DNA from 3 places in the Pseudoduganella sp. LjRoot289 genome. Region 1 is predicted to be linked to each of the others. Evidence: predicted binding sites of a transcription regulator. Region 1 holds the regulator's gene; each other region holds the start of a gene.
What was found. The regulator sigma-54, encoded in region 1, starts transcription at its own class of promoters, with help from an activator protein. The targets are predictions, from matches to a motif close to TGGCANGNAANCTGCTTT.

Region 1 (9,486 bases):
GGCGCTATATGGACCGGCGGCTGCTGGAAGAGATTTCGCGCGCACGGCGCCAGGCCTACGACATTTCCTTCATGTACATCGACATCGACCACTTCAAGCGCGTCAACGACACGGTGGGCCACCAGGGCGGCGACGAAGTGCTGCGCGAGGTGGCGCAGCGCATCAAGGCCGAGCTGCGGCTGTCGGACGCGCTGGCGCGCTTCGGCGGCGAGGAGTTCGTGGTGCTGCTGATCAATGCTGACCTGGACAGCGCCGCCTTCGTGGCCGAGCGCATCCGCGCCGGCATCGCCGCCAGCATGATAGACGTGTCGCCCAGCGTGCGGGTCTCGATCACCGCCTCGATCGGCGTGGCCTGCCTGGACCGCTCGGACAGCGAGATGGCGCCGGAAGCCTCGGCGATGGAACTGATCGCCCAGGCCGACTCGGCCCTCTACCAGGCCAAGGACAGCGGCCGCAACCGCGTCGTCAGCTACCGCCCAGGGTAGGGCGGGTAGCGGGCTTGGCCCGCGTAAGCCGCCACGCCTGCCGCGCCTGCGGCTTCGGCGGCTTCGGAGGATTAAGCCGCGACGCGGCTCGGCGCCCCCGGCTCGGCGCCCCCGGCTAACCCGCCCTGCGGCTTTACGCCAGCAACTGGCTTTCGGCGCGGGCCACCGCGTCGGCGGCGCCGCGCAGCACCACCACGTCGCCCGCTTCGAGCACCGTGCCGGGGGTCGCTTCCACGCGGCCCTTGCCGCGCCGGATAGCGGCCACTTCGGCGCCGGCGCTGGCCACGTCCACCTCGCCCAGGGCTTTGCCGACGCAGCTGGCGTCTTCGCCCACCGTCACCGAATGCAGGCGCAGCATGTCGTCGTCCTCGCCGGCGTCGCTGGAACCGTGGAACCAGCCGCGCAGGGAGGCGTAACGCGCCTCGCGCGCGGCCTGCACCCGGTGCACCACGCGCCGCAGCGGCACGCCCAGCATCACCAGCGCGTGCGAGGCGAGCATCAGGCTGCCTTCCATCAGTTCCGGCACCACCTCGGCCGCGCCGGCCGCCTTCAGGCGGTCCAGGTCGGTGTCGTCGTGGCTGCGCACGATGACCGGCAGCGCCGGCGCCAGTTCATGCACCAGGTGCAGCACCCGCAGCGCCGAGGGCGTGCTGGCGTAGGTGATCACCACCGCGCTGGCGCGGTAGATGCCGGCCGCGATCAGGCTTTCGCGCCGCCCGGCGTCGCCGTAGGACACGTTGGCGCCTGCCGTCTGCGCTTCCTGCACCCGCTGCGGGTCGAGGTCGAGCGCGTGGTAGGCGATGTCCTCCTCGCTGAGCAGGGTGGCCAGGCTTTGCCCGCTGCGGCCGAACCCGGCCACGATGACGTGCTTTTGCGTCGACATGGTGCGCGTGGCGATCTTGGTCAGCGCCAGCGACTGCATCATCCATTCATTGCTCGACACCTTCATCACCAGCTGGTCGGAATTGTCGATGATGAAGGGCGCCAGCAGCATCGACAGCACCATAGACGCCAGCACCACCTGGATGATGAAGGGATCCATCAGCGCCACGCCGCCGGCCAGGTTGAGCAGCACGAAGCCGAATTCGCCGGCCTGCGCCAGCGCCAGGCCGGTGCGCATCGACACCCCGTCCGAGGAGCCGAACAGCTTGGCCAGCCCGGCGATCAGCGCGAACTTGAGCAGCACCGGGCCGGCCAGCAGCACCAGCACCAGCCACCAGTTCTGCGCCACCAGTCCCAGGTTGAGCAGCATGCCGACATTGATGAAGAACAGGCCCAGCAGCACGTCGCGGAAGGGCTTGATGTCCTCCTCCACCTGGTGCTTGTATTCGGTTTCCGAGATCAGCATGCCGGCCACGAAGGCGCCCAGCGCCATCGACAGCCCGGCCTTTTCCGTGATCCAGGCCGCGCCCAGGGTGATCAGCAGCAGGTTCAGCATGAACAATTCCTGCGAGCGCCGCTTGACGACGATGGCGAACCAGCCGCGCACCAGCTTCTGGCCGACGAACAGCAGCAGCAGCAGCACGATGACGGCCTTGCCGCCGGCCCAGGCCAGCGTTTGCAGCAGGTCGTCCGGGTTTTTCGCCAGCGAGGGGATCAGGATCAGCAGCGGCACCACGGCCAGATCCTGGAACAGCAGGATGCCCATGATCTTGCGGCCATGCTCGCTTTCCAGCTCCAGCCGCTCGGTGAGCATTTTCACGACGATGGCGGTGGACGACATGGCCAGCGCGCCGCCCAGCGCGAACGAGGCCTGCCAGCTGATGTGGATGCCCGGCAGCTGGTAGGCCAGCAGCCAGCCCAGCCCCATGGTGGCGCCAATGGTGGCCGTCACCTGCGCCATGCCCAGCCCGAACACGATGCCGCGCATGGCCATCAGCTTGGGCAGCGAAAATTCCAGGCCGATCGAGAACATCAGGAACACCACGCCGAATTCGGCCAGGATATGGCCGGCCTCGCTCTGTTCGGCCAGCCCCAGCGCGTGCGGCCCGATCAGGATGCCGACCGTCAGATAGCCCAGCATCGGCGGTAAATGCATCATCCTGAACGCGACCACGCCCAGCACGGCGCTGCCTAGCAGCAAGAGGGTCAGTTCCAGCGGTGAAAACATGCGGCGTATCCAGGTAAGGCGCTTGTCCCGTTGTTTGTTAGGACTGGCAAGTTTTTTGCTTTCGCAATTCGGCTATACTTCCGGCATGAGTGTAACCGATGGAAATCCCATGCTGAAAGCTTTTGACAACAAGACGGCGCAGCGCGCCCTGGCGCTGGCCCGTGAAACCCTGCAGATCGAGGCGGACGCCATCAACGCCATGCACGCGCGCCTAGCCACCGACGACAGCGTCGGCCAGGCGGTCGCGTTGTTGCTGAATTGCAAAGGCCGCGTGGTGGTCTCGGGCATAGGCAAGTCCGGCCACATCGCGCGCAAGATCGCCGCCACCCTGGCCTCGACCGGCACCCCGGCCCTGTTCGTGCACCCGGCCGAAGCGGCGCACGGCGACCTGGGCATGGTGACCGCGGACGACGCCTTCATCGCCATCTCCTATTCCGGCGAAAGCGCGGAACTGATGGCCATCCTGCCGGTGGTCAAGCGCATGGGCGGCACCCTGATTTCCATGACCGGCAAACCCGGCTCCAGCTTGGCGCTGCTGGCCGACGTGCACCTGGACGTGTCGGTGGCCAAGGAAGCGTGCCCGCTGAACCTGGCGCCCACCGCCAGCACCACCGTCACGCTGGCGCTGGGCGACGCGCTGGCCGTGGCGCTGCTGGACCTGCGCGGCTTCAAGGAAGAGGATTTCGCCCGTTCCCACCCCGGCGGCGCGCTGGGCCGCCGCCTGCTGACCCATGTGCGCGACGTGATGCGCAGCGGCGACGCCGTGCCCTCGGTGCCGCTCGACACCCGCTTGCCGGACGCGCTGCTGGAGATCACGCAAAAAGGCATGGGCATGACCGCCATCGTCGACGCCGACAACCGCCCGGTCGGCGTGTTTACCGACGGCGACTTGCGCCGCATGATAGAAAAAGTGCAGGATTTCAGCAAGGTCATCATCAGCGACGTGATGCACGTCAACCCGCGCAGCATTTCACCGGATAAGCTGGCGGTGGACGCGGTGGCCGTCATGGAGCAGTTCCGCATCAACCAGATGCTGGTGGTGGACGCCGACGGCAAGCTGGTCGGCGCCCTGCACATCCACGACTTGACGCGTGCCAAGGTGATCTGATGAACAAGGCCTACAATCTGGAAAACGTGGCGCGCGCGGCCAAGGTCAAGCTGATCATCTTCGACGTCGACGGGGTGCTGACCGACGGCAGCCTGCATTACGGCGCCGAGGGCGAAATGATGAAGACCTTCAACGTGCAGGACGGCCTGGGCATCAAGCTGCTGCAGGAAGCGGGCATCCTGACCGCCATCATCAGCGCGCGCCGTTCGCCGCAGGTGACGGCCCGCGCCAAGGACCTCGGCATCGAGTTCGTGCACCAGGGCGGCCACGACAAGCTGACCCCGTTCAACGCGCTGCTGGCCAAGACCGGCCTGTCCGCCGAGGAAGTGTGCTTCATCGGCGACGACGTGGTGGACCTGGTGATACTCAAGCGCGTCGGCTTCGCGGTGGGGGTGCCGAACGGCCGCGCCGACGTGCTCAGCCGCGTGCACCACGTGACCGAAGCCCACGGCGGCCGCGGCGCGGTGCGCGAAGTGAGCGAGTTCGTCTTGCGCGCCACCGGCAACTACGACAAGGTCATGGCCCAGTTCCTGGTCTGAAAGAATCGAGAATATGCGAAGGTTGAATGATGCGTAAACGAACCGCGCAGCGCTGGCGGCTGTCGATCACCATGGTGGCCGGGGTGTTCGCCGCCTGCGGCAGTTTCTGGCTGGTACAGCTGATGAGCCGCAGCGACGAGGAACTCATGGCCGACAAGCGCCTGAACGAGCCCGATTACATCATCGAGCAGTTCAGCGTGGTGCGCATGACCAAGGAAGGCAAGCCGAGCTACATCGTGGCCGGCGACAAGCTGGTCCACCGTCCGATCGACGACGCGTCGGAGATCGACAAGCCGGTGGTGCGCAACCTGAGTTCCGGGCATCCGCCGCTGGACATGACGGCCAGGCGGGCCCGCGTGGACGAGGGCAATTCGCGCGTGAAACTGGAGGGCAATGTGGTGATCGACCGCGCAGCGCAGGGCACGGGCGCGGCCATGCACATGACCACCGAGGCCCTCACCGTTTATCCGGACGAGGACCGCATGGAGACCGATGCGCCGGTGCAGATCATGCAGGGCGGCACCACCGCGACCGGCACCGGCATGAAGGCGAACAACGCCACGCGCCAGGTGCAGCTGCGCGGACGCGGCACCATCGTCACGCCGCCGCCGGCGCCTAAATAATCGAATACACTGAATGGAAAAAACATGAAAAAAATGCTCTTGTCGGCCTTGCTGCTGTGCACGGCCGGGCTGGTCCAGGCCGAGAAGGCCGACTCCACCAAGCCGACCCAGATCAGCTACGACAACGCCGACGTCGACGACGTCAAGCAGATCAGCACGCTGACCGGCAACGTCGTGCTCACGCGCGGCACCTTGCTGATGAAGTCGGCCAAGGCGGTGGTGACCAAGGATCCGGAAGGCTACCAGTACGTGACCTTGACCAGCGTGGGCGGCAAGCCCGCCACCTTCCGCCAGAAGCGCGACGGCGAGGGCGAGCAGTGGGTCGAAGGCGAAGCCGAACGCATCGAGTACGACGGCAAGGCCGAACTGGTCAAGCTGTTCTCGCGCGCCAAGGTGCGCCGCCTGGAAGGCAACAAGCCGAGCGACGAGGTCGAGGGCGAGTTCATTTCCTACGACAGCCGGCGCGAATTCTTCAGCGTGCGCAACAGCGCCGACGGCGGCAGCAAGCCGGGCGCCGGCCGCGGCACCATGGTGATCCAGCCGTCGAACAAGCCTGCCAAGCCGTCCGCGCCGGCAACTGCGCCCGCACCGGCGCCGGTGCAGCCTGCGGCGGGGAAATGACGATGGCGGAACACACTCCAAGCTGCAACAGCACCCTGGTCGTGCGCGGCCTGCAGAAGACCTACGGCAAGCGCCAGGTGGTGCACGACGTCTCGCTGCAGGTCGAGTGCGGCGAGGTGGTCGGCCTGCTCGGCCCCAACGGCGCCGGCAAGACCACCTCCTTCTACATGATCGTCGGCCTGGTGCCGTCCGACGCGGGCAGCATCGACATCGCCGGCGTGGACGTGTCGAGCATGCCGATCCACCAGCGCGCCACGCTGGGCCTGTCCTACCTGCCGCAGGAAGCGTCCGTGTTCCGCAAGCTGACGGTGGAGGAGAACATCCGCGCCGTGCTGGAGATCCAGAAGGTGGACGGCAAGCGGCTGAGCAAGGCGCAGATCGACGAGCGCCTGGACCGCCTGCTGGCCGACCTGCAGATCGAGAAGCTGCGCGAGAACGCGGCGCTGTCGCTGTCCGGCGGCGAGCGCCGCCGCGTCGAGATCGCGCGCGCGCTGGCCACCAATCCGCGCTTCGTGCTGCTCGACGAACCCTTCGCCGGCGTCGACCCGATCGCCGTGATCGAGATCCAGCGCATCGTGCGCTTCCTCAAGGAGCGCGGCATCGGCGTGCTGATCACCGACCACAACGTGCGCGAAACGCTGGGCATCTGCGACCGCGCCTATATCATCAACCAGGGTAGCGTGCTCGCGTCCGGCCGGCCGGACGACATCATCGCCGACGAATCGGTGCGGCGCGTCTACCTCGGCGAACACTTCCGCATGTAAGCACCCATGAAACAGTCTCTGCAACTCCGCACCTCGCAGCATCTGGCGCTCACGCCGCAGCTGCAGCAATCGATCCGCTTGCTGCAGTTGTCCACGCTGGAGCTGCACCAGGAACTGGAGCAGCTGCTGGGCGACAATCCCCTGCTGGAACGGCTGGACGATCCGCTCGACCGCTCGCTGCGCCTGCTTGGCGACGGCGCCATCAACCAGACCCAGTCCAGCGGCGCCGAAGCGTCGCCGGCCGACGTCGGCGCGCCGGCGCAGGACAGCGCGCCCGCGCAGGAAGCCGAAGCGTTCGAGAGCGGCGACGGCGACAGCGCCAGCAACGCCGAGGCCGACAGCGACTGGAGCGACGCCGGCCGCAGCAAGGCGCCCGACGACGAGGACTCGCGCCCGCAGCTCGAGGCCAGCCACTGCACCTTGCGCGAGCACCTGATGGAACAGATGCGCGTGACGGTGCAGCAGCCGCGCGACCGCGTGCTGATGGAGCTGATCATCGACGCGCTGGACGAGAACGGCTACCTGGAAGAGAGCCTGGAGGACATCCACGCCCGCCTGCCGGAAGAGGCCGATGTCGAGCTCGACGAGCTGCAGACGGCGCTGACCCTGCTGCAATCGTTCGACCCGATCGGCGTCGGCGCGCGCAGCGCGTCCGAGTGCCTGTCGCTGCAGATCCGGCGCATGCCGGGCGTGCCCCTGGTGACGCGCCGCATGGCCGTCACCATCGTCGAAAAGCACCTGGCCTGGTTCGCGCAGCGCGAATTCAACAAGCTCAAAAAAGCCCTCGACTGCGACGACGAGGACTTGCGCGAAGCGCAAACGGTGATACGGCTGTGCAATCCGCACCCGGGCGCGGAGTTCGCCTCCGACGTGTCCGACTACGTGGTGCCGGACGTGATCGTGAAGAAGGCGCGCAATGGCTGGCAGGTCTCCTTGAACAACGACGTGATGCCGCGCCTGCGCGTAAACGCGCTGTATGCCAACATGCTCAAGCAGGGCAAGGGCGAGTCCGCCATGGGCGCGCAGCTGCAGGAAGCGAAGTGGCTGATCAAGAATATGCGCCAGCGTTTCGACACCATCCTGCGCGTCGCGCAGGCGATAGTAGAAAGACAAAAGAACTTTTTCAGCCATGGCGCGGTTGCCATGAGACCCCTTGTGTTGCGTGAAATTGCTGATACACTGGGACTACACGAGAGCACTATTTCTCGGGTAACAACTCAGAAATACATGCTGACTCCGCATGGCATGTTTGAGTTGAAATATTTCTTTGGCAGCCACGTCGCCACCGAAGCAGGAGGAGAAGCATCCTCGACGGCGATACGGGCGCTGATAGTGCAATTGACAGGAGCTGAAGACCCGAAAAATCCATTATCCGACAGTAAGATTGCGGACATGCTGGGGGAACAAGGCATGGTAATTGCGCGACGGACTGTTGCCAAGTATCGCGAAGCTCTGAAAATCCCACCGGTTAGTCTGCGTAAAGCTTTGTAGTTTTACTTGGGTTCCCCTACGCGCCAACAAGACGACAGCGTATGAGCCCTCTTCTTTAGGAGTGTGTATGAATCTCACCATCAGTGGACATCATCTCGAAGTGACGCCAGCCATCCGTGAATACGTGCAGAGCAAGCTGGAGAGGATCAAACGCCATTTCGATCAAGTTATTGATATTGCTGTCATCCTGACCGTAGATAACCTCACCGAGAAAGACAAAAGGCAAAAGGCCGAAATCAATCTGCGCATGTCCGGCAAGACCGTGTACGTGGAAAGCCTGTCGCAAGACCTGTATGCTGCCATCGATACGCTGATCGACAAACTGGACCGCCAAGTCATGAAATACAAATCGAAAGTGCAGGAGCACGGCCACGACGCCATCAAACACCTCCCCGACACTTACGAACCCGCCGCCACCCTGTAGGGTCCCCGGCACTCCAACAAAGGGCGCATCTGGCGCCCTTTTTTGCGGCCATCGATCTAGAATACGGTATTGTTGATTTAGCTGATTTAAACCCATGAGCGGACACGTCCTCACGCAAGTTTCCAACGGCACCGGCTTCATCACGCTCGACCGCCCGAAGGCCCTGAACTCCCTGTCGCTGGACATGGTGCGCGCCCTGACCTCCGCCTTGCTGGCCTGGCGCGACGACAGCGCCGTGGCCGCCGTGGTGATACGCAGCAGCAGCGAGAAGGCCTTGTGCGCGGGCGGCGACATCCGCTTCTTCCACGACGTGGGCCGCGCCACGCCGCAGGGCGGCAGCGCGCTGCTGGAGGATTTCTTCACCGAGGAATACGCGCTCAACCACCTGATCCACTATTACCCTAAACCGTATATCGCGTTAATGGACGGCGTGGTGATGGGCGGCGGCATGGGCATCGCGCAGGGCGGACCGGACTGCGGCGTGCGCGTCGTCAGCGGGCGGACGAAGATGGCGATGCCCGAGGTGAACATCGGCCTGTTCCCCGACGTCGGCGGCAGCCATTTCCTGTCGCACGCGCCGGGCCGCCTGGGCCGCTACCTGGGCCTGACCGGGCTGACCGTGGGCGCGCCGGACGCGCTGTACGTGGGACTGGCCGATCATTACGTGCCGGAAGCCGAATGGCAGGCGCTGGGCGACTTGCTGGAAGTCGTGCCGGGCGCGGAATTGCGCGAGGCCGTGCAGGCCTACGCTGCGGGCTTTGACGCCGGCGCCGGCGTGCTGGAAGGCGAGCGTGCCGCCATCGAGCGCCACTTCGCAGCCGACAGCGTGGCGGCCATCATGGCCTCGCTGGCCGGGGACGAGGGCGCGTTCGCGCAGAAGGCGCTGGCAGCGATGCGGACCCGGTCGCCGCTGATGATGTGCGTGACCTTGGAACTGTTGAACCGCGGCGCCTCGCTCGGCGTGGCGGACTGCCTGCGCATGGAGCGCAACGTGGTGCGTCGCAATTTCGAGCACGGCGAAGTGCTCGAAGGCGTGCGCGCGCTGGTGGTCGACAAGGACAACGCGCCGCAGTGGTCGCCGGCGACGCTGGAGGAGGTGACGCCGGCGCTGGTGGCCGGCTTCTTCGCGCCGCCGTGGCCGGCGCACGCGCACCCGCTGCGCCACCTGGCCTAGCCGCCGCCCGGCGCCGGCCCGCGCTTATCCCTACCCCCGAATCAACCTTTCCCTATGTTGGCGCGGCCGCGCCTTTGCTATCGTCTGCATGGGCCGGCCGATGGCGCGCCGCGCCATCGACAGCCGCGGCCGAAGGGGATGGTTTGG
Region 2 (9,486 bases), 4.9 Mb from region 1:
CGCGCAGATAGGGCGCGACATCCAGCTGCCGGCCTCGGTGATGACCAAGTACGGCGGCGAGGCGGCCGTGTTCCAGGACACGCAATCGGGCCAGCTGTTGCTGATCGGCGTGGCGCTGGTGGCCATCTATGTGCTGCTGGTGGTGTTGTACGAGAGCTACATCCACCCGCTGACCATCCTGGCGGGGCTACCTTCGGCGGCGGTGGGCGCCTTGCTGACCTTGCGCCTGTGCGGCATGGACCTGACGCTGATCGCCACGATTGGCATCCTGATGCTGATCGGTATCGTGAAGAAGAACGCGATCATGATGATAGACTTCGCGCTGCACGCGCAGCGCACGCAGCGCGTGGCGCCGGAGGAGGCGATACGCGCGGCCTGCCTGCAGCGCTTCCGGCCCATCATGATGACGACGCTGGCGGCGCTGATGGGGGCCTTGCCGCTGGCTTTCGGCCTGGGCGCGGGCGCGGAACTGCGGCAACCGCTGGGGCTGGTGGTGGTGGGAGGTCTGGTGTTTTCGCAGGTGGTGACGCTGTACATCACGCCGGTGATCTATCTGGCGCTGGACCGCTACAGCGGCACGGGGCCGATGACGGATCAGGAGCTGGCGGCACATATGGCGACCGTTGCGCCGGTGACGCTGGTTGCGGCGCCACCGGAACGGAAGACGGGGTAGTTAGCTGGCTGTGCCGTCCCCGCGCACGGGCGGACCCATGCTGAGCCTCCATGTCCGCCCAGTATGGATCCCCGCCTGCGCGGGGATGACGAGGCGCAGGCGGGGACGGCAGGGGGCAACTGGTGATCGTCGCGGGGATGACGATCAGGGCTGCGGATTCCAGCCGGTGCCGTTGTTGAAGGCGCTGAACACCAGGGCGCGGGTGGCGTAGCCTGCGGCCACGTCGCCTGCGCTGAGCTGGAAGCCGCCGACGCGCGCAGCCAGGTTCAGCGCATTGCCCGCCATGTCGGTGCTGCCGTATTCGCGCCAGCCGCTGGCAGCGGTCGCCGTGCCAGGATTCGGCGCCGGCTGGTTGTTCACGCCCAGGCCAGCCCATCCTGCCGCCGCGACGTGCGTGTCCATCTTGCAGTTGACGAAGGCGATGTTGTCCCACACGGTGGCGACGCCGGAGCTGCGCGCCAGGTAGGTTGCGCCGTTCGGCACGTCGCCGTGCAGCGGGCCGGGACCGGCGCCGTGCGTCAGGCTGCTGTTCAGGAAGACGTAGCCCTTGTCCGTGGCGTTCGGTACGCGCGCCTGCAGGATGTAGCCGCCGGCGGTGGCGCTGGTGGTGTCGCCCACCGAACGGATTTCGCTTTCCTCGAACAGCGCCGCGCGGCTGCCGCCCCAGATGAAGTCGACATTGCCCGCGACCAGGGAATGATGGAACCACGACCAGCCTTTCAGGTTCAGCGTGTCCTGCTCGCTGAGGAAGCTGGCGTTGGTGGCGACCAGGCGCCCGGCGTCGCTGTTGAAGTACATGGCTTCAGCCTGCCCCGAGATGGACGCGGAGCGCAGCGTGGTGTTGCGGACCGTCAGCGTGTCCAGGCGCAGCATGTCGGCCGTCTCCACCAGCAGCACGGAACGTCCGCCGGCCGCCGTGGCGCTGCCTCCCGGAGCCTGGCTGGCGCCGGAACCGGTGTTCAGCGTCTCGTTGTTGGTGTATTGGATCACCGCGCCGTCGCGGCTCTCGCCCTGGATGGTCACGTTGTCCTTGCCGCGCAGGTAGAGCAGTTCCTGGTAGGTGCCGTTTTTCACGACGATGGTGACCGGCGCCGCCTTGTCCAGTTCCTTCATCGCGAAGTTCAGCGCGCCCTGCACGGTGCTGAAGTCGCCGCTGCCGTCGGCAGCCACGGTGAGGCTGGCCGATACGGCCGGCGCGGCGGCGCGGGTGGCGAAGCTCCAGCCGCCAAGCTTGCCGATGCCGACGAACGGGGTGCCGCCCAGGGTGCCGACGATGGTGCCGTTGGCGATGGCCACATAGTATTCCGCGCCGTAGGCGAGGCGGTTGCTGTGCGGCCGCACGGTCAGCGTGTTGCCGCTGATGGTGATCGGGGAGGTGTTGACCTTGCGGATCGCGGTCTGGCCGGCGTAGCCCAGTTCATCGGTCTCGCCGCTCAGCTTGATGACGTCCATCAGCGCGTCGTCGGACTTGCGCAGGATGCGGATGGTGCCGCCGGTGCCCAGCGCAGGGGGGCTATCGAAGGTCAGGCGCAGGGCCGCATCGACGTTGACGCCGTCCTGCAGCGCGGCGGGGCTGGCCAGCCCGGTCAGCGGATAGGTCTGGGTCGGCTGGACGAACTGCGGCGCGATGGTGGCGGCGATGCTGCGCTTGAGCGTAGGGTCGGAACCGCTGACAACGGTGATGGCGGCGGTGCCGGGACCCACGGGCGTCAGCGTCAGCGTGCCGCCGCTGATGCCGACGGCGACCACGGCCGGATTGCTGGAGCTGGCCAGGTATTCGTCCTGCGTGCCGTCCGGCTTGGCGGCGGTGACAGCGAACTGCAGCGGCGCGTCGCCCGCTTCGGCCGCATAGCTCGAGACGAAGGGGTTGAGCGTGAGCTGCGAAGGCTTCAGGCTAGGGTCGCCGATGCGCACGTCGTCGATCTGGAAGGACTTGTTGGCGGTGTACAGGCCGACCAGGCCGCGGGCGCTGAAGGCCGCGTCGGTGATGGTACCCAGCGATTCGCCGTCCAGGTAGATGGTCAGGCTGCTGCCTATCATCTCGAAGCGGATGGTGTAGAACTGCGTGTCCAACGCGATCGGCTTCTTCACCTGCTTGGGCCGGGTCAGGACGTTGTTCAGCATCTTGGCGATTTCAACCTGGGTGTTGGCGGTGGAGCTCTGCACATTCAGGCCGCCGCCGTACCAGTTGGTGGCGTTCAGGTAGCGCGTGATCAGGAAGATCTGCTTGTTGCCCGTGGTGCCGTTGGTCAGCGGCTTGATGCGCGCTTCGACGAAGTAATCGCCGCTCGGCACGGCCGTCATGGCGCTGGACTTGATCAGCGCGAGCACGCCGCCGGTGGTGGCCGCCGTGTACTGCAGCACCTTGTTGGTGGCACCCACGTTTTCAGCCTTGACGCTGAAGGTGCCGTTCGGGCCTGCCAGCGGCAGCAAGTCCCAATTGTCGCTGCTGCCGTTCTGGAAGTCGTCGCAGAAATACAGGCCGGTGGCCGGGCAAGTCAGCGTGACGCCCGGATCGACGGTGACGTCGCCGGTGCCGGTGATGGTCGTGGCCAGCTTGCCGCCGCCGGCCTGCGCCAGCACGTTGGCTTTCACCAGCGCCGTCGGGCGCACGCTGAAGGCGTACGGCGGGGTCCAGCTGACCAGGTTCGATACGGTGCAGCCGGCCAGCGGGGCGCCGTTCAGCAGCGAGCCGGTGTCCTTGAAGGTGCCGGTGGCGGTGCCGCCCGGATTCTTCACCACTTGCGAGCAGCTTGTCGTTCCTGCGATCTCGAACATATTGCCGTTCGAGAGGATCTTCGAGTTGTAGCCGGCGCCCACGCTGTACTCGTAGCCGTAGAGGGGCTCGCTCTTGCTGCCCACGAAGTAATTGTTGAACAGGTGGACCTGGCCGTAGCGCACACGCGGCGAGCGGCTGGTGACGTCGCGGAAGATGTTGTTGCTGAAGGTGATGCGCAGCTTGCCTTCGTCGGCGGTGGCACTGTCGCTGGAACCGATCAGATTGTTCTTGTGGTGCATCGTGAAGACGTTGTAGGAGGCCGTCACGTAGTCCGAGGCGTTGGTGATGTCCAGCGAGCCGTCGTGGCACTGCTTGATCATGCCGTTTTCAATCGGCAGCAGGTTGTCGGTGACGGGAACGTCGGTGAAGGTGACATGGTCGACCCACACGTGGTCCGAACCGGAAACGGCGATGCTGTCGTAGGCAGAGTTCCAGTTGCCGGTGTCGCCGTCGTTCGGGTCCCAGATCGGGCCGACGTCGCACGGGCTGACGATTTTCAGGTTGCGGATGATGACCTGGGAGATGTTGGTGACCTGGATGTGGCCATTGACGATGCCGGCGTTGGTGCCGTCGCCGATCAGGGTGGTGTTGGGCTTGAGGCGGATCGCGCCGCGCGCGGCCTGGTCGCCGGTGTTAGCGTAGGGCACGCCCTCGCTCATGTCCACCGTGCCGACCAGCTTGATGATCTTGGCATTGCTGCCGCCGTTGTTGAGGGCCGCGAGCAGTTGCGTGCGGTTGGTGACGGTGTAGATATAGCTGCCGATGGCGGCCGAACCGCCGGCGGTGCCGCCGGCCTGGCTTGCCCAGCCGTCGGCTGGCGCGACCTGGCGGGCCGGGTCGATGGCGGCGCTGTTTGCGTGGATGCTGGCGCCGCTGGCGGCGAGCAGCGTCGCAAGGCAAAGCGCGGCCTTGAAACGGAAGTGTCTCATTTTGTGCTCCTGGTGCAGGACTCGGATATGGAATTGCTGATTTGCAGCGCTATGCGCGCGGTTTGCGGCGGCGGACCAGGGCGATGGCACCCACGCCGGCCAGCAGCACCGACATCGTGCCCGGCTCGGGCACCGCGCCCGCCTGCGCCGCTTCGATGCTGGCGGTAACCGGCAGGAAGTCGCCGCTCCAGGTGAGTGCGCTCAGGTCCACTCCGAGCGCGCGGCCGCCGTCCAGTATCGAAAACAGGGGCAGGCCGCCGACAGCGCTGGCGTCCAGCAGCTTGAAGGAGGTGATCGGGCTGGCCAGGCTGGTGAAATCGAAGCGGAAGCGGTAGTCGCCGGGAGCGACCGCGAAACCGCTGTTGTTGTAGATGGACAGGCTGCCGTCGGCGCCGAAATCGAAACCGAACACGGCGTCGGCGCTGAGGAATTCCGCCGTGATGGCGTCCGGATCGAGCTTGGTGGTGTTGCCGCCGGCCGAGACGCTGTAGCCATTGTCGAAGCCCAGCATGGCGGCGGAGCCGTTATAGGTGGCGGTGATGCTGGCGTCTTGCAGCGGCAGCGTGGTGGCGTGCGCGCCTCCCGCAGCTGCAGCTGCGACGCCCATGGTCGTGGCGGCCATGATCGCAGCGCGCGCCAGTGTCTCCCGTATTCTTGATTTCATATGTGCTCCAGGTGGTGGGACAGCGGAAAAGAATCAGCGTCCGGCCCGGCCGGTCACTGTGGAGACACCTCGCGTGTCCGATGCCGCGTCGACGAGGGCTGGCAGCCGAGGTCTAAGCGTGGAGTGACTTGCATATTGCATTCTACTTCTGGTCAACCGATTCTACTTTGGCCTGACCAATAATTCAAGCGAGATATTTGACATTCTTTTAAGCAACTTTTCACCTTGCTGGACGGCGCAATTTCGTGTGCTTGCGGTAGAACGACTCGAGCTCGGCGCCGATCAGTTCCTGGCCCGACGTGACCATGAAGTCCTGGAAGGCGGCGGCGATGCGGGGGAGCGGCTGGTCCACCAGGTGCATCACGTGCCAGTCGCCCTCGACCGGGCTTTCCTTCATCGGCAGGATGTCGAGCAGGCCGGCCTCGAACTCCAGCGCGCAGGCGTGCACGGAAACGAAGCCCACGCCCAGGCCCGCCGCCACCATGCTCTTGATCGCCTCGTTGCTCGACACTTCGGAGCCGAAGTGCAGCGTTTGTCCGGCCTCCTTGAATACGCGCTCGACCGTGGTACGGGTGCCCGAACCGCGTTCACGCACCAGCAGGTTGGCCTGCACCACGTCGTCCAGCGCGACGCGCTTCTTTTTCATCAGCGCATGTTTCGGGCTGGCGATGAAGGCCATGGGATGGTGGGCGAAACGCGTGGCGTGGATGCGGAACTCGCGCGGCGGCGTGCCCATGATGGCCAGGTCGATTTCCTTGCGCGACAGCATGGCCACGATCTCGCTGCGGTTGCCGACGTTGAGCTTCATGCGCACATTGGGCCGCTCGGTGGTGAACTTCACCAGCATGGACGGCAGCAGGTGCTCGGCCGTCACCACCGCGCCGATGCGCAAGGTGCCGCTGCTCACGCCGTGCAGCTCGCCCAGTTCGTCGCTGGCCTGTTCCCACAGCTGCAATATGCGTTCGGAAAATTGCAGCAGCACTTCGCCAGCCGCCGTGAGCTGGATGTTGCGGCCGGATTTGCGGGTGAGGGCGGTGCCTGCAACTTCTTCGAGTGCGCGCAGCTGCGCCGAGATGGCCGGCTGCGTAACATGCATTTCCTCGGCCGCGCGTGAAACGCTTTCATGCCGGCCCACCAGGACCAGCGCCTGGAGCTGGCGGAAACTCGCGTGATACATAAGCTATTCCTTATCAATCAGTAGAAATAAGTAATTTTTGTTTTCCTTTTGATGCGACTATATTAACAGTCAGAAGGAGGGAAAAATCATGAAAACCATCGTTATCGTAGGCGGAGGCGCAGGCGGCCTCGAACTGGCAACCCGGCTTGGAGATTCCATGGGCCGCAAGGGCCGCGCGCGGGTGATACTGGTCGACCGTTCGCCCACGCATTTCTGGAAACCCTTGCTGCACACGGTTGCCTCCGGCAAACGCGATCCGCAGGTGTTCCAGATCGAGTACTCGGCGCAGGCGGCCGAACATGGCTTTACCTTCATGCACGCGGAGCTGCGCTCCGTTGACCGTGCAGGCCAAACGCTGGAACTGGCGCCGTGCTTGTCGGACGACATCGGCGAAGCGCCGGCGGTGCGCAGCCTGGGCTACAGCACGCTGGTGCTGGCGCTGGGCGCGGTGACCAACTTCTACGGCGTGCCCGGCGCGGCCGACAATGTCTGCACGCTGGACAATGTGCGCGAGGCGAAGAGCTTCTACCGCCGCTTCTTCGGCGCCTGCGTGCGGGCCAGCGAAGGCGGGGACAGCAAGGTCAATATCGTGATCGTGGGCGGCGGCGCCACCGGCGTGGAGCTGGCGGCGGAACTGGGCTACAGCGCGCGGGCGCTGGCCAAGTACAAGATACACACGCTCGATCCGGCGCGCGACGTGCGCATCACGATACTGGAGCGCGGCAGCCGTTTGCTGCCGCATCTGCCGCCGGAGCAGTCGGCGCGCGCCGAGGCCTATCTGGTTTCGCGCGGCATCGAGATCCGCAACGGCACCGGCGTGACACAGGTGGACGCGGACTGCGTGCACGTGACCGAGGGCGACGGCCCCGAGACGACGCGCCCGGCCAGCCTGACCTTGTGGGCGGCCGGCGTGATGGGACCGGCCATCTGCACCACGCTGGGCCTGCCGCTGAGCCGCATGCGCCAGATCATGGTCAAGGCGTCGCTGCAGTCGGTGGACGATGCGAACGTGTTTGCCATCGGCGACTGCGCCAGCTTCGTCTGCCCGGTCAAGGGCGCGGCGCCGCCGCGCGCGCAAGTGGCGCATCAGCAGGCCGTGTTCCTGGCTGCGGCGCTGAGCCGGCGCGAAGGCAAGCCGCTGCCGGAGTTCAGCTACCGCGACTACGGCTCGCTGGTGTCGCTCGGCCCCGTGGCTGCGGTCGGCGTGCTGCTGGGCGGATCGGTGGGCAGGCAACTGCCGGTGAGCGGCGCGCTGGCCAACGTCCTGTACGGCCTGATGTACCAGAAGCACCTGATGGCGCTGCACGGCTTCGTCCGCGCCGCCGCCGTCATCGTGGCAGACTGGCTGCGCAAGCGGATCTCGCCGTCGATCAAGCTGCATTGAGCTAGCGCAAGGGAATGGCCGGATTTCGAGCGATCGCTGGCCATTCCCGCGACAATGTCCGCTCCACCTGCGCGCGCGAGTCACGCCCGCAGCTGAAAGCGGAGCATAATATATGGGCGCAGGACTTGGCGAACGGGTATGTTTCGGACGAACGGCTGCTCAACGGTCGCATGCGTTCCGTCATTGCGATGCTGCCGGTTTGGACCGGGCAGTCGTTCGGTCGGCGATTGTTGCGGACATTGTGCACCGCCAGCGTTACCTGGTCAGCGGGCTTAATTGTGGGCGTGTTCTGGTCGGCGAATTGTTTCTGGACTATGCGGCATACCAATTCTTGGATGGATCGATCAATGTTGGACGAATCACGACTATCGGGAAGGGCTCTTCGGCCGGATGAGCAGAAGGTGCTTGTTCGCTTGCTCGACATGGCCGGCTGTTCCGCCCAGACGCAGTTGCTGAACCGCCGGGTCGTAGATATGAATGATGGCGGCATGGGCAGCGTCCGGTTCATATCACCTTCCGGCGGCGCCCATGGGTTTGGCCAATGCGTGGCCGAGGCCCGATATGCGGATGCCGATGGCGTCCCGGTTTTCATTGCGCTTAACCTTGACGATCTCGGGGACCTCTACGAGCTCGATTTTTGGAAGGCAGACTTCTCGCCCCTGCGAACCTACCCTTCGCCAGACCAGTTGGCGCCTGTGGAAAGCGTGTGAACGGTAATATTTGACGCGCGATGAATGCCGAAAATGGCTATCATGGCGGCATGACTTCCGCTTCTGCACCCATCGCCGTTCCCCGTCCCCATATTTTCACGCTCGCCTGGCCGCTCCTGATCGAACTGTTCCTCGCCGTCGTGGCGGGCGTGGTCGGCACGGCTCTGGCGGCGCGTTTGTCCGATACCCACGGCGCGGCTTTCGCCATCGCCAACAATATCTCGGTCACGCTGTTCATGCTGTTCCGTATCGTCGGCTCCGGCATCGGCGTGGTCATCACGCAGAACCTGGGCGGCGGCCGGCGCGACATGGCCGACAAGGTGGCGCTTGCCATGCTGGGCGCGAGCACGTGGCTGGGCGCGCTGACCGCGCTATTGTGCCTGGCCGGCGCCGGCTGGCTGCTGCGTGTCATGCACGCGCCGGCCGAAGTGCTGCCGCTGGCCGCGCCTCTCCTGCAGATGCTGGGCATGGCCATGCTGTTCGACGCCTGGAACGCTTCGATGGCGAGCGTGATGCGCGCCCACCTGCGCACGCGCGACACGCTGGTGGTGCTGGTGGCCATGCACCTGAGTCATCTGTTGCTGGCGGTGCCGCTGATGCACGGCTGGGGCCCGCTGCCCGCCATGGGCTTGTCCGGCTTCGCCGCGGCGCTGCTGGTCAGCCGCGTGCTCGGCCTGGCGCTGCACCTGATGCTGTGGCGCAGCCATCTGAATATCCATCCCGTCGCCGGGGACTGGTGGCGATTGCGGCGCGCCGAACTGGCGGCGGTGCTGCACATCGGCATACCGGCCGCCGCCGAGAATATCGCGTGGCGTCTGGCCTTCATGGCCAGCATGGCTGTGGCCGGCTTGCTGGGCGCGCAGCCGCTGGCCACGATGGCGTATGTCCACCAGGTCGGCGGCGTGGTGGTGATGTTCAGCCTCGCCACGGCGTTCGCGGTCGAGATCATGGTCGGCCACATGATAGGGGCGGGCGAACTGCGCGCGGCGCATGGCCTGGTGCGAGGGGCGCTCGGACGTGGGCTGGTGGTCAGCGGCGTGATTTCGGGCGGCGTGGCGCTGGCCGGTCCTTGGCTGCTGGGCTTTTTCACGCAGGACCCGGGCATCATCGCCAGCGGCAGCCGCTTGCTCTGGCTGGCGGTGCTGCTGGAGGTCGGCCGCACTTTCAACT
Region 3 (9,486 bases), on a different contig from region 1:
TCGCGGCGACCTACCAGCCGGACTGTTCGGCTATCGAGAAAGTCTTCGTCAACGTCAATCCCCAATCGACCCTGCTGCTGGGCCAGGCGCGCGGCGCCGCCATTTGCGCGCTGGTGAGCAACGGCCTCAGCGTGGCCGAATACTCGCCCACCCAGCTCAAGCAGGCCGTGGTCGGCACCGGCAAGGCCGACAAGGCGCAGGTGCAGGACATGGTCGCGCGCCTGCTGTCGCTGCCCGGCCTGCCCGGCTCGGACGCGGCCGACGCGCTCGGCGTGGCGATCTGCCATGCGAACAGCTATGATGCGCTGGCGCTGATCGCGCTGGCCGGTGCGCTGCCGGGCAAGGCCGGCCAGGCCGCGAGCCCGCTGGCCGGCCTGCGCATGCGGCGCGGCCGCCTGGTCGACTAAACAAATACTTTAAGGTTCACACATGATCGGACGTCTCTCCGGCATCCTGCTTGAAAAAAATCCGCCGCAACTGCTGGTGGACGTGCAAGGCGTAGGCTATGAAGTCGACGTGCCCATGAGCACCTTCTACAACCTGCCCGGCGTGGGCGAGAAGGTGGTGCTGTTCACCCACCAGGCCATCCGCGAGGACGCGCACCTGCTGTTCGGCTTTGGCAACGCGGAGGAGCGCGCCGTGTTCCGCCAGCTGATCAAGATCAGCGGCGTCGGCGCGCGCACCGCGCTGTCCATCCTGTCCGGCATGACGATACCCGACCTGGCGCAGGCGGTCACGCTGCAGGAATCGGGCCGCCTGGTGAAAGTGCCCGGCATCGGCAAGAAGACCGCCGAACGCCTGCTGCTGGAACTGAAAGGCAAGCTGGGCGCGGACCTCGGCGCCGGCCACGCGCACCCGGTGCACGACGCGCAGTCGGACATCCTGAACGCGCTCATCGCTTTGGGGTATTCTGACAAGGAAGCGCTGCTGGCGCTGAAGACCGTACCCGCCGGAGCCGGCGTGTCGGACGGCATCAAGCAGGCGCTGAAGGCGCTCTCTAAAGGTTAAGTTAGCATGTCGTTCCCGCGCAGGGCTCGGCGCCCCCGCGGGAACCCATACGCCGCGAGCTACCCGATGCCGTGTATGGATTCCCGCTTGCGCGGGAATGACAATGGGTCCATCTACCGGTAATTGAACAATGAGTATCCAGACCGACAATTTCACAGAGCAGCGCATCATCGACGCCGCGCCGTCGTCGCCGAATGAAGAGGCGATAGAACGCGCGCTGCGGCCCAAGCATCTCGATGAATATGTCGGGCAGTCCAAGATCCGCGACCAGCTGGAGATCTTCATCGCCGCCGCGCGCGGCCGCAAGGAAGCGCTGGACCACACCTTGCTGTTCGGCCCGCCCGGCCTGGGCAAGACCACCCTGGCCAACATCATCGCGCGCGAGATGGGCGTGAACCTGCGCCAGACCTCAGGCCCGGTGCTGGAGCGTCCGGGCGACCTGGCCGCCATCCTGACCAACCTGGAAGCGAACGACGTGCTGTTCATCGACGAGATCCACCGCCTGTCGCCGGTGGTCGAGGAAATCCTGTACCCGGCGCTGGAAGACTACCAGATCGACATCATGATAGGCGAGGGGCCGGCGGCACGTTCCGTCAAGCTGGACCTGCAGCCGTTCACGCTGGTCGGCGCCACCACGCGTGCCGGCATGCTGACCAACCCGCTGCGCGACCGCTTCGGCATCGTCGCGCGGCTGGAGTTCTACACCGTGCCCGAGCTGACCAGGATCGTCATCCGCAGCGCCGCGCTGCTGAAGGCGAAGATGGATCCGGACGGGGCGGCCGAAATCGCGCGCCGCGCGCGCGGCACGCCGCGCATCGCCAACCGCCTGCTGCGCCGCGTGCGCGACTACGCGGAAGTGAAGGGCAACGGCGACATCACGAGGGATGTCGCCGCCGCCGCGCTGGTCATGCTGGACGTGGACACCGTCGGTTTCGACGTGATGGACCGCAAGCTGCTGGAGGCGGTGCTGTTCAAATTCGCCGGCGGCCCGGTGGGTATCGGCAACCTGGCCGCTGCCATCGGCGAAGCGGCCGACACCATCGAGGATGTGCTGGAACCGTATCTGATCCAGCAAGGCTATCTGCAGCGCACGCCGCGCGGCCGGGTGGCCACGGCGGCGGCCTACCAGCACTTCGGCGTCACGCCGCCGCGCACCAATCCGAACGGGGAGCTGTGGGATGTCTGACGTGACGCGTTTTCTTCCCAAGCTGGCCGCGCTGGCGCTGGCTGGCGCAATGCCGGCCATATCCGCAGTGGCCCACGCCGCTGTGCCGGTCTACGGCTACGACATCAAGCGCAGCTATCCGCACGACGCGCAGGCTTTCACGCAGGGCTTGCTGTTCCGCGACGGCATCCTGTACGAAAGCACCGGGCTGAACGGCCGCTCCTCGGTGCGCAAGGTGGCGCTGGAAACCGGCAAGGTGTTGTTAAAGACAGACATTCCGCAGCAGTTCTTCGGCGAAGGCATTACGGCGATCGGCAACGTCATCATCGGCCTGACTTGGACCAGCCAGACAGGCTTCGTGTTCGACAGCGAGACCCTGCAGCTCAAGCAGACTTTCTCCTACCCCGGCGAAGGCTGGGCGCTGGCCACCGACGGCGAGCGTATCTACATGAGCGATGGCAGCGCCACTATCCGCGTGCTGGACCCGAAGACCATGCAGCAGACGCGCCGCATCCGCGTCACCGCCGACGGCGAGCCGGTCACGCAGATTAACGAGCTGGAGTGGGTGGAAGGGCAGATCTACGCCAACATCTGGCAAACCGACAAGATCGCCCGCATCGATCCCTTCAGCGGCCGCGTGGTCGGCTGGATCGATTTGACGGGCCTGGCCGCCAAGGCCGGCGTCGAGCCGGGCGGCGACAACGTCCTCAACGGCATCGCCTATGACAGCGCCAAACGGCGCCTGTTCGTCACCGGCAAGCTGTGGCCCAAGTTGTTCGAAATCGAACTCAAGCCAAAAAAATAACAGCTGTGAACCGGCGGTCAACGTACTGCCGGTTAGCCGCGCGCGTGGCATTGATTGTTCCGATATGCCGGTGGTAGCCTGATTGAATTGCCGTACGGCAACCAATCAACCCACCGGAGCTCCGCAGTCATGGACACCATCGCACCCCGCCTGACCAGTTTCAAACTCCCCGCCACCATCGACCTCAGCCTGGGCCAGGCCGACCTGGCGTTCCGGGTGGATGCGCGCGACGAAACGTACGGCTCCGGCATGCGCATGGCGCGCGTCTGGCTGCAGCAGTCGCCGGTTTCGCCGCTCGGGCCGACGGGCGCGGTCGTGGTCGGCCTGCCGGGCGGCGCCGACGTGTTCGGCGACGCTACACCGACCGTGGCCAGCGCGGTGTTGCCGCTCAGTACGGCCACGCCTAACGGCGTCTACCGTGTGTACGACGTGGAGGTGATCGACCAGGCCGGCAACGCGCGCCACTACTACGAGAGCGATTTGATCGCCATGGGCCAGAACACGGCCGTCACCGTGAGCGGCGGGGTGGCCGACACCAGCGCGCCGGTGCTGACCGGCCTGACACTGCCGGGCACCGTGGATCTGAGCAATGGCGCCGGCGCCATCGTTTTCTCCGCGCAGGCGCAGGACGCGGGCGGCAGCGGCGTGGCCGGCGTCGAGCTCTATTTCGACCGCAATCTCCAGCTTGACTCGACCACCGGCGCGACGGTGTCGGTCGGCGGCCTGATGGCCGGCGGCGCCGACACCTTCTGGGACGGCACGCGTGAAAGCTCGGCCTACAGCGGCCAACTGTCCGCCTCGACCGGTACCGGCGCCTACCACTTGCTGTCTGCCGTGGTGACCGACCAGAGCGGCAACAGCACCGAATACAGCGCGGCCCAGCTCGCCGCGTTGGGCTTGGCCACCGGTTTCGAGGTGACGGGCGGCACGCCGAGTGCGGCAACGGCGAGCGTGGCCTCGGCCTATACCGGTGGCAACGTGGTGCTGTCGGTCGCGTCGCAGGCGTGGACGGACGGCGGCAATGCGATCAGTTTCCAGCTCCATTATGATCCGGCGGTCGCCCATTTCGTCGGCGCCGAACTGGTCGGGGGCAGCATGGAGGGCCTGGTGGTCAGCAGCGATGAAAACGGCGGTATGGGCGTGCTGACCATTTCCGGCAGCGCCGCCAATGGCGCGGCGGCGGGCGCTTTCCTGGCGCTGACCTTGGCGCCGCAGGCGACCTCCGGCAACATGCCGTACGCGGTCGGGGCCTTCCTGGTCAACGGGCAGCAGCAGGATCTGGGCGACGCGGCCCAGACTGCATTCTATTTCGGCGACGAGGGCGTCGGGCTGCAGTTCGGCGAGCAGCGCCTGATGTTGGGCGGACACAACATCGCATTCGACACCGACGGCAACGCCGGCCAGGCCTACCGCTTGTACCAGGCCGCATTCGACCGCGCGCCGGACCTGCCCGGCCTCGGCTTCTGGATCCACGCCATGGACGGCGGGGTCGCGCTGCGCGACGTGGCCGCGTCCTTCCTGGGCAGCCCGGAGTATGCCGGGCTGTACGGCAGCAATCCCTCGGCCACGGAATTCGTCGCCGAGCTTTACCAGAACGTGCTGCACCGCGAGCCGGAGCAGGCTGGTTTCGACTTCTGGGTCCACGCGCTCGGCGCGGGCGTGGCCCGCAGCCAGTTGCTGGTCGATTTCAGCGAGAGTCCCGAAAATGTCGCGCAGGTGATCGGCGCCATACAGAACGGCATCGCCTACGTTCCTTATTGATGATGCCGCCAGCTGGGAGTGTGTTGTAAAAAAGAAAGTTTCATTGTTTATTTATAATTTTGGTTTCTTTTGCGAAAATATCGTTATAATTACGTCTAGCCACTCCCGCAGCGATGCGGGGTCGGAAAGCTACGGATCTCCTTGAGATGGCCGGGTTGCGTTGGGGGAAATGCTGCGGATGGCAGCATCACCAAATCACAATACCGGGGCACGACGCGTGTCCGCTCATAGGAGTACTACATGGCTGCAAAGACCACTCAGAAAGTCGCTATCCTCACCGGCGCGGCAAAAGACGACCTGTTTAGCGCGGCGGCCACTGGCTTGAGCGAAGACGGCAGCGTGGCCAACCTGGCCGTGCTGGGCAACGATCCCGGCGCCGCCAAGCTGTACTCCCTGCAGCAGAACACCACGACTCTGGCCGCAGGCACGCAACTGGCTGCCACCGCCAGCGCGGTATCGGCCAGCGGCGCCGTCATTTCGATCAACACCGACGGCACTGTGCATTACGACGCCAGCGGCTTGAACCTGCAAAGCCTGGCGCAAGGCGAGACCTTCACCGATACCTTCACCTACACCGTCCAGATGGGCAACGGCGCGCTGAGCACCGCGGTCGCCACGGTGCAGATCGCCGGCGCCAATGACGCGCCTGTCCTGGCCAGCGTGGCCGCTGCCGTCTTCCATGACGACGCCGCCGCCGCCGGTCCCGTCGGCGCGTCCGGCCTGCTGGCCGCGTCCGACGCCGACCACGGTGCCTCGCTGGCCTTCGCCTTCAGCGGCGCCAGCGCCCTGGGCTCCCTGACCCTGGACGCCGCCACCGGCGCCTACAGTTTCGAAGGCGTAGCGGCCATGCTGGACGCGCTCAAGGCTGGCGAACACGCCAGTGCCAACTACAACGTCACCGTGACCGACGAATTCGGCGCCCAAGCGGCACAAACCCTGAGCTTCGAGTTCATCGGCGCCAACGACACCGCCGTGCTGGGCGGCCAGACTGCCGGCGCGGTGTCCGAAGACGGCACGCTGCAGGCTGGCGGCACCGTCACCGTCGCTGACCGCGACGCTGGCGAAGCGGCCTTCCAGGCTGTGGACAGCGCGGCGCTGGCCGGCACCTACGGCAACTTCAGTTTCGACGCGGCCAGTGGCGCGTGGACCTACACCCTGAACAACGACGCCGCCAACGTGCAGGCGCTGCACAACAATGAGACCGTGAGCGACAGCCTGGTCGTCGCGTCGGTCGACGGCAGCAGCGAAACCATCACCGTCAGCGTGATGGGCACCAACGAAGCGGCGCATTCCACGCCAGTGTCCGATCCGGTCAACCCGGCCGATACCTTCCGCGTCACCAACGGCCAGCAAGCAGTGAACGGCCGCCAGATCTTCACCGGCTTCGACAGTAACGACGAACTGGTCTATGCCAACAACATGCAAAAGACCGGTATCAGCTTTGGCGACACCGACAATGACGGCAAGATCGACTCCATCGTCGGCTTCGAGATCACGAAGGGCCACAACACCTCGTCCTTCGAAGTCGTGCTGATCGGCTACGCCGGCCTGACCGACGCCCAGGTGCACGCCACCAACCTGTAAGCGCCATCGCCCCGGCGCGCCAGGGCGCCAGGGCTATCCGCCAGGCAGCAAGCCGCCAAGCGGTATCGCGGCTATACTGACGCCCATCGTAGATGGGGGAAGCATGCAGATCTGGGTGGATGCGGACGCTTGTCCGGCAGTGATCAAGGAAATTTTGTACCGGGTGGCGGAGCGCACGCAGATGCAGGTGACGCTGGTGGCAAACCAGCTGATGCGGGTGCCGCCGTCGCGTTTCGTGCGCGCGGTGCAAGTGCCGTCCGGCGCCGATGTGGCGGACCAGGAAATCGTGCGCCTGCTGGCGCCGGGCGACCTGGTCGTCACCGGCGATATCCCGCTGGCGTCGGACGTGCTGAAAAAGGGCGGCCTGGCGCTCAATCCGCGCGGCGAGTTCTACACCAGCGACAACATCGCCCAGATGCTGACCATGCGCGCCTTCATGGAGGAGCTGCGCAGCGGCGGCGTCGACACCGGCGGCCCGGCGCCGTTCAACCAGGCCGACCGCCAGAACTTCGCCAACCAGCTCGACCGCCACCTGGCCAAGGTGAAGGCCGCCAGCTTGCGCGGTCCCCGCACCGACCCGGCGTAATTGCAGTTCCACCTCATCGCGCCGCGCGCGCCCGGCATGTGACAGTTGGCACAGCTGTCACATGGCTATTGTTCCGTTTCGACACAGTGCCGCTCAAGCCGGCGCTGCTCCTCCATGCTGCAAGGCTCGGCATGGAAGTTGCGTAGATGGTTGTGAACGTCGGGAACCCTCCCGGACCTTCACACCACTACCAACCTCAAGGAGACTGTCATGCAATGGAGCAAACCCGAGTTTATCGACTTCCGTTTCGGTTTTGAAATCACGCTGTACGTTTTCAATCGCTAAGGGATGCGGCGGCCGGCCTCCCCCTCGGCCGGCCGCCGCACCCGAACGGGCACACAATGAAAATCATCGTACTCGGCTCCGCGGCGGGCGGCGGCTATCCCCAGTGGAACTGCAACTGCCGCAATTGCAACGGCCTGCGCAAAGGCGCCATCCGAGGCCGCGCCCGCACCCAGTCCTCGATCGCGATTTCAAGCAACGGCAATGACTGGCTGCTGGTCAACGCATCGCCCGATATACTCACCCAGATTCGCGCCACGCCGGCATTGCAGCCTGCCCGCGCCGCGCGCGACAGCGGCATCGCTGCCGTGCTGCTGATGGACGCCCAGGTCGACCACGTCACCGGCCTGATGATGCTGCGCGAGGGCAGACAGATTCCGTTGTACTGCAGCGCTTCCGTGCGGCAAGACCTGCTGGCCGGCTACCCGCTGGCGAAGGTGCTGTCGCACTACTGCGGCGTGCAATGGCACGAGCTGGCTGTGGCCGGCGGCGATCGCGTCAGCTTCACCGTGCCGCTGCTCGACGGGATCCGCTTCACGGCGATACCGCTGGAGAGCAAGGCGCCGCCGTATTCGCCGCACCGCGACCATCCCGCGGCGGGCGACAACATCGGCTTGCTGGCGCACGACCTGATCACCGGCAAGAAGCTGTTTTATGCGCCCGGCCTGGGCGCCATCGCACCGCCGACGGCGGCCGCCATGCGCGAGGCGGACTGCCTTCTGGTCGACGGCACTTTCTGGACCGAGGACGAAATGATCAGCCTCGGGTTTTCCGGCAAGCCGGCCGTCGCCATGGGCCATCTGCCGCAGTCCGGCGCCGGCGGCATGCTGGAGGTGCTGGACGGCATGCCGGCCGGCCGCAAGATCCTGATCCACATCAACAACACCAACCCCATACTCGATGAGGACTCGCCGCAGCACGCCACGCTGCTGCGGCACGGCGTCGAGCTGGCGTACGACGGCATGGAGATCGCATTATGAACGTGATGTCGAGAGCGGCAATCGGCTGCCAGCCACGCTGGGACAAGGCCACTTTCCACGCGCAGCTGCTGGCCAAGGAACAGTATTACCACATCCACCACGGCTTCAACGTGCGGATGCAGGAAGGCAGCCTGACGCCGGCGCAGATACGCGGCTGGGTCGCCAACCGCTTCTATTACCAGATCCGCATTCCGCAGAAGGACGCCGCCATCCTGGCCAACTGCCCGGAGCGCGAGACGCGCCGGCGCTGGCTGCTGCGCATCCTGGACCACGACGGCAGCGGGGAGAACGAAGGCGGTATCGAAGCCTGGACCCGGCTCGGGATGGCGGTCGGCATTCCGCGCGCGGAGTTGTGGTCGCTGCAGCACGTGCTGCCCGGCGTGCGCTTCGCTGTGGACGGCTATGTCAACTTCGCGCGCCGGGCGCCATGGCAGGAGGGTGTGTGTTCGTCGCTGACCGAGATGTTCGCGCCCAGGATCCACCAGGACAGGCTGGCCAGCTGGCCGGCCAACTATCCCTGGATCGATCCGGCCGGCCTGCACTATTTCCGCAGCCGCATCTCGCTGGCCGAGCGCGACGTGGAGCACGGCCTGGAGGTGACGCTGGCCCACTTTGTCACGCGTGAACAGCAGGAGCGGGCGCTGGGCATTTTGCAATTCAAACTCGATGTGCTGTGGTCGATGATGGATGCGATCGACCGGGCCTATGGCTAGCCAGGCAAGGCTATCAACAAGTGGGGGAAATATGGAAACGACGACCGCGGCTCCCAGGCTTTCGCGCCTGTTCCGGCTGCAGTGGGAGCAAGCGCAGCTGGCGTACGTGCTGCTGTACCCGGAGGGCATGGTCAAGCTGAACGGCAGCGCCGCTGAAATCCTCAAGCGCTGCGACGGCCGCAGCGCGCTGCCGGACATCGTCGCGCAGCTGGAGCAGGCCTTCAACGCCAGCGGCCTGGATGCGGACGTGCAGGCCTTCGTGGCCGATGCGCGGCAGCGGGGCTGGCTTGTCTGACGCCGCCCTCCGGCAGGCCAGCGAGGCGCGGCCCGCGCCTCCCGTCGCGCCACCCCTGTGGTTGCTGGCCGAGCTTACCTACCGCTGCCCTTTGCACTGCGCGTTCTGCTACAACCCGGTCGACTACGCCAGCAGGCGCAAGGAGCTGAGCACCGACGAATGGCTGGACGTGCTGCGCCAGGGACGCGCGCTGGGTGCGGCGCAACTGGGCTTCTCCGGCGGCGAACCGCTGCTGCGCGATGACCTCGAACTGCTGGTGGCCGAAGGGCGCCGGCTGGGTTTCTACACCAACCTGATCACCTCCGGC

Region 2: ACSQ8Y_RS05865 (PEP-CTERM sorting domain-containing protein) is a predicted target of sigma-54. The motif match lies at 5,173-5,190, and genes of this name have one in related genera.
Region 3: pqqA (pyrroloquinoline quinone precursor peptide PqqA) is a predicted target of sigma-54. The motif match lies at 7,037-7,054, and genes of this name have one in related genera.

What each region holds. Positions count from the first base shown of each region.
Region 1 is NZ_CAXUPN020000001.1:6,258,780-6,268,265, forward strand. Features, by position in the region: gene ACSQ8Y_RS26955 (DUF484 family protein) at 1-485, shown strand, start outside; gene ACSQ8Y_RS26960 (cation:proton antiporter domain-containing protein) at 619-2,595, opposite strand; gene ACSQ8Y_RS26965 (KpsF/GutQ family sugar-phosphate isomerase) at 2,705-3,703, shown strand; gene ACSQ8Y_RS26970 (KdsC family phosphatase) at 3,703-4,242, shown strand; gene lptC (LPS export ABC transporter periplasmic protein LptC) at 4,269-4,865, shown strand; gene lptA (lipopolysaccharide transport periplasmic protein LptA) at 4,890-5,486, shown strand; gene lptB (LPS export ABC transporter ATP-binding protein) at 5,489-6,250, shown strand; gene ACSQ8Y_RS26990 (RNA polymerase factor sigma-54) at 6,257-7,741, shown strand; gene hpf (ribosome hibernation-promoting factor, HPF/YfiA family) at 7,809-8,165, shown strand; gene ACSQ8Y_RS27000 (enoyl-CoA hydratase/isomerase family protein) at 8,260-9,339, shown strand.
Region 2 is NZ_CAXUPN020000001.1:1,347,409-1,356,894, forward strand. Features, by position in the region: gene ACSQ8Y_RS05855 (efflux RND transporter permease subunit) at 1-673, shown strand, start outside; gene ACSQ8Y_RS05860 (pectinesterase family protein) at 818-4,381, opposite strand; gene ACSQ8Y_RS05865 (PEP-CTERM sorting domain-containing protein) at 4,431-5,045, opposite strand; gene ACSQ8Y_RS05870 (LysR family transcriptional regulator) at 5,266-6,222, opposite strand; gene ACSQ8Y_RS05875 (NAD(P)/FAD-dependent oxidoreductase) at 6,311-7,606, shown strand; gene ACSQ8Y_RS05880 (DUF6984 family protein) at 7,621-8,316, shown strand; gene ACSQ8Y_RS05885 (MATE family efflux transporter) at 8,367-9,486, shown strand, end outside.
Region 3 is NZ_CAXUPN020000003.1:97,594-107,079, forward strand. Features, by position in the region: gene ruvC (crossover junction endodeoxyribonuclease RuvC) at 1-407, shown strand, start outside; gene ruvA (Holliday junction branch migration protein RuvA) at 430-1,008, shown strand; gene ruvB (Holliday junction branch migration DNA helicase RuvB) at 1,139-2,194, shown strand; gene ACSQ8Y_RS29845 (glutaminyl-peptide cyclotransferase) at 2,187-2,978, shown strand; gene ACSQ8Y_RS29850 (DUF4214 domain-containing protein) at 3,108-4,739, shown strand; cyclic di-GMP riboswitch class I at 4,828-4,902, shown strand; gene ACSQ8Y_RS29855 (VCBS domain-containing protein) at 4,980-6,323, shown strand; gene ACSQ8Y_RS29860 (YaiI/YqxD family protein) at 6,427-6,909, shown strand; gene pqqA (pyrroloquinoline quinone precursor peptide PqqA) at 7,120-7,194, shown strand; gene pqqB (pyrroloquinoline quinone biosynthesis protein PqqB) at 7,251-8,171, shown strand; gene pqqC (pyrroloquinoline-quinone synthase PqqC) at 8,168-8,884, shown strand; gene pqqD (pyrroloquinoline quinone biosynthesis peptide chaperone PqqD) at 8,916-9,179, shown strand; gene pqqE (pyrroloquinoline quinone biosynthesis protein PqqE) at 9,151-9,486, shown strand, end outside.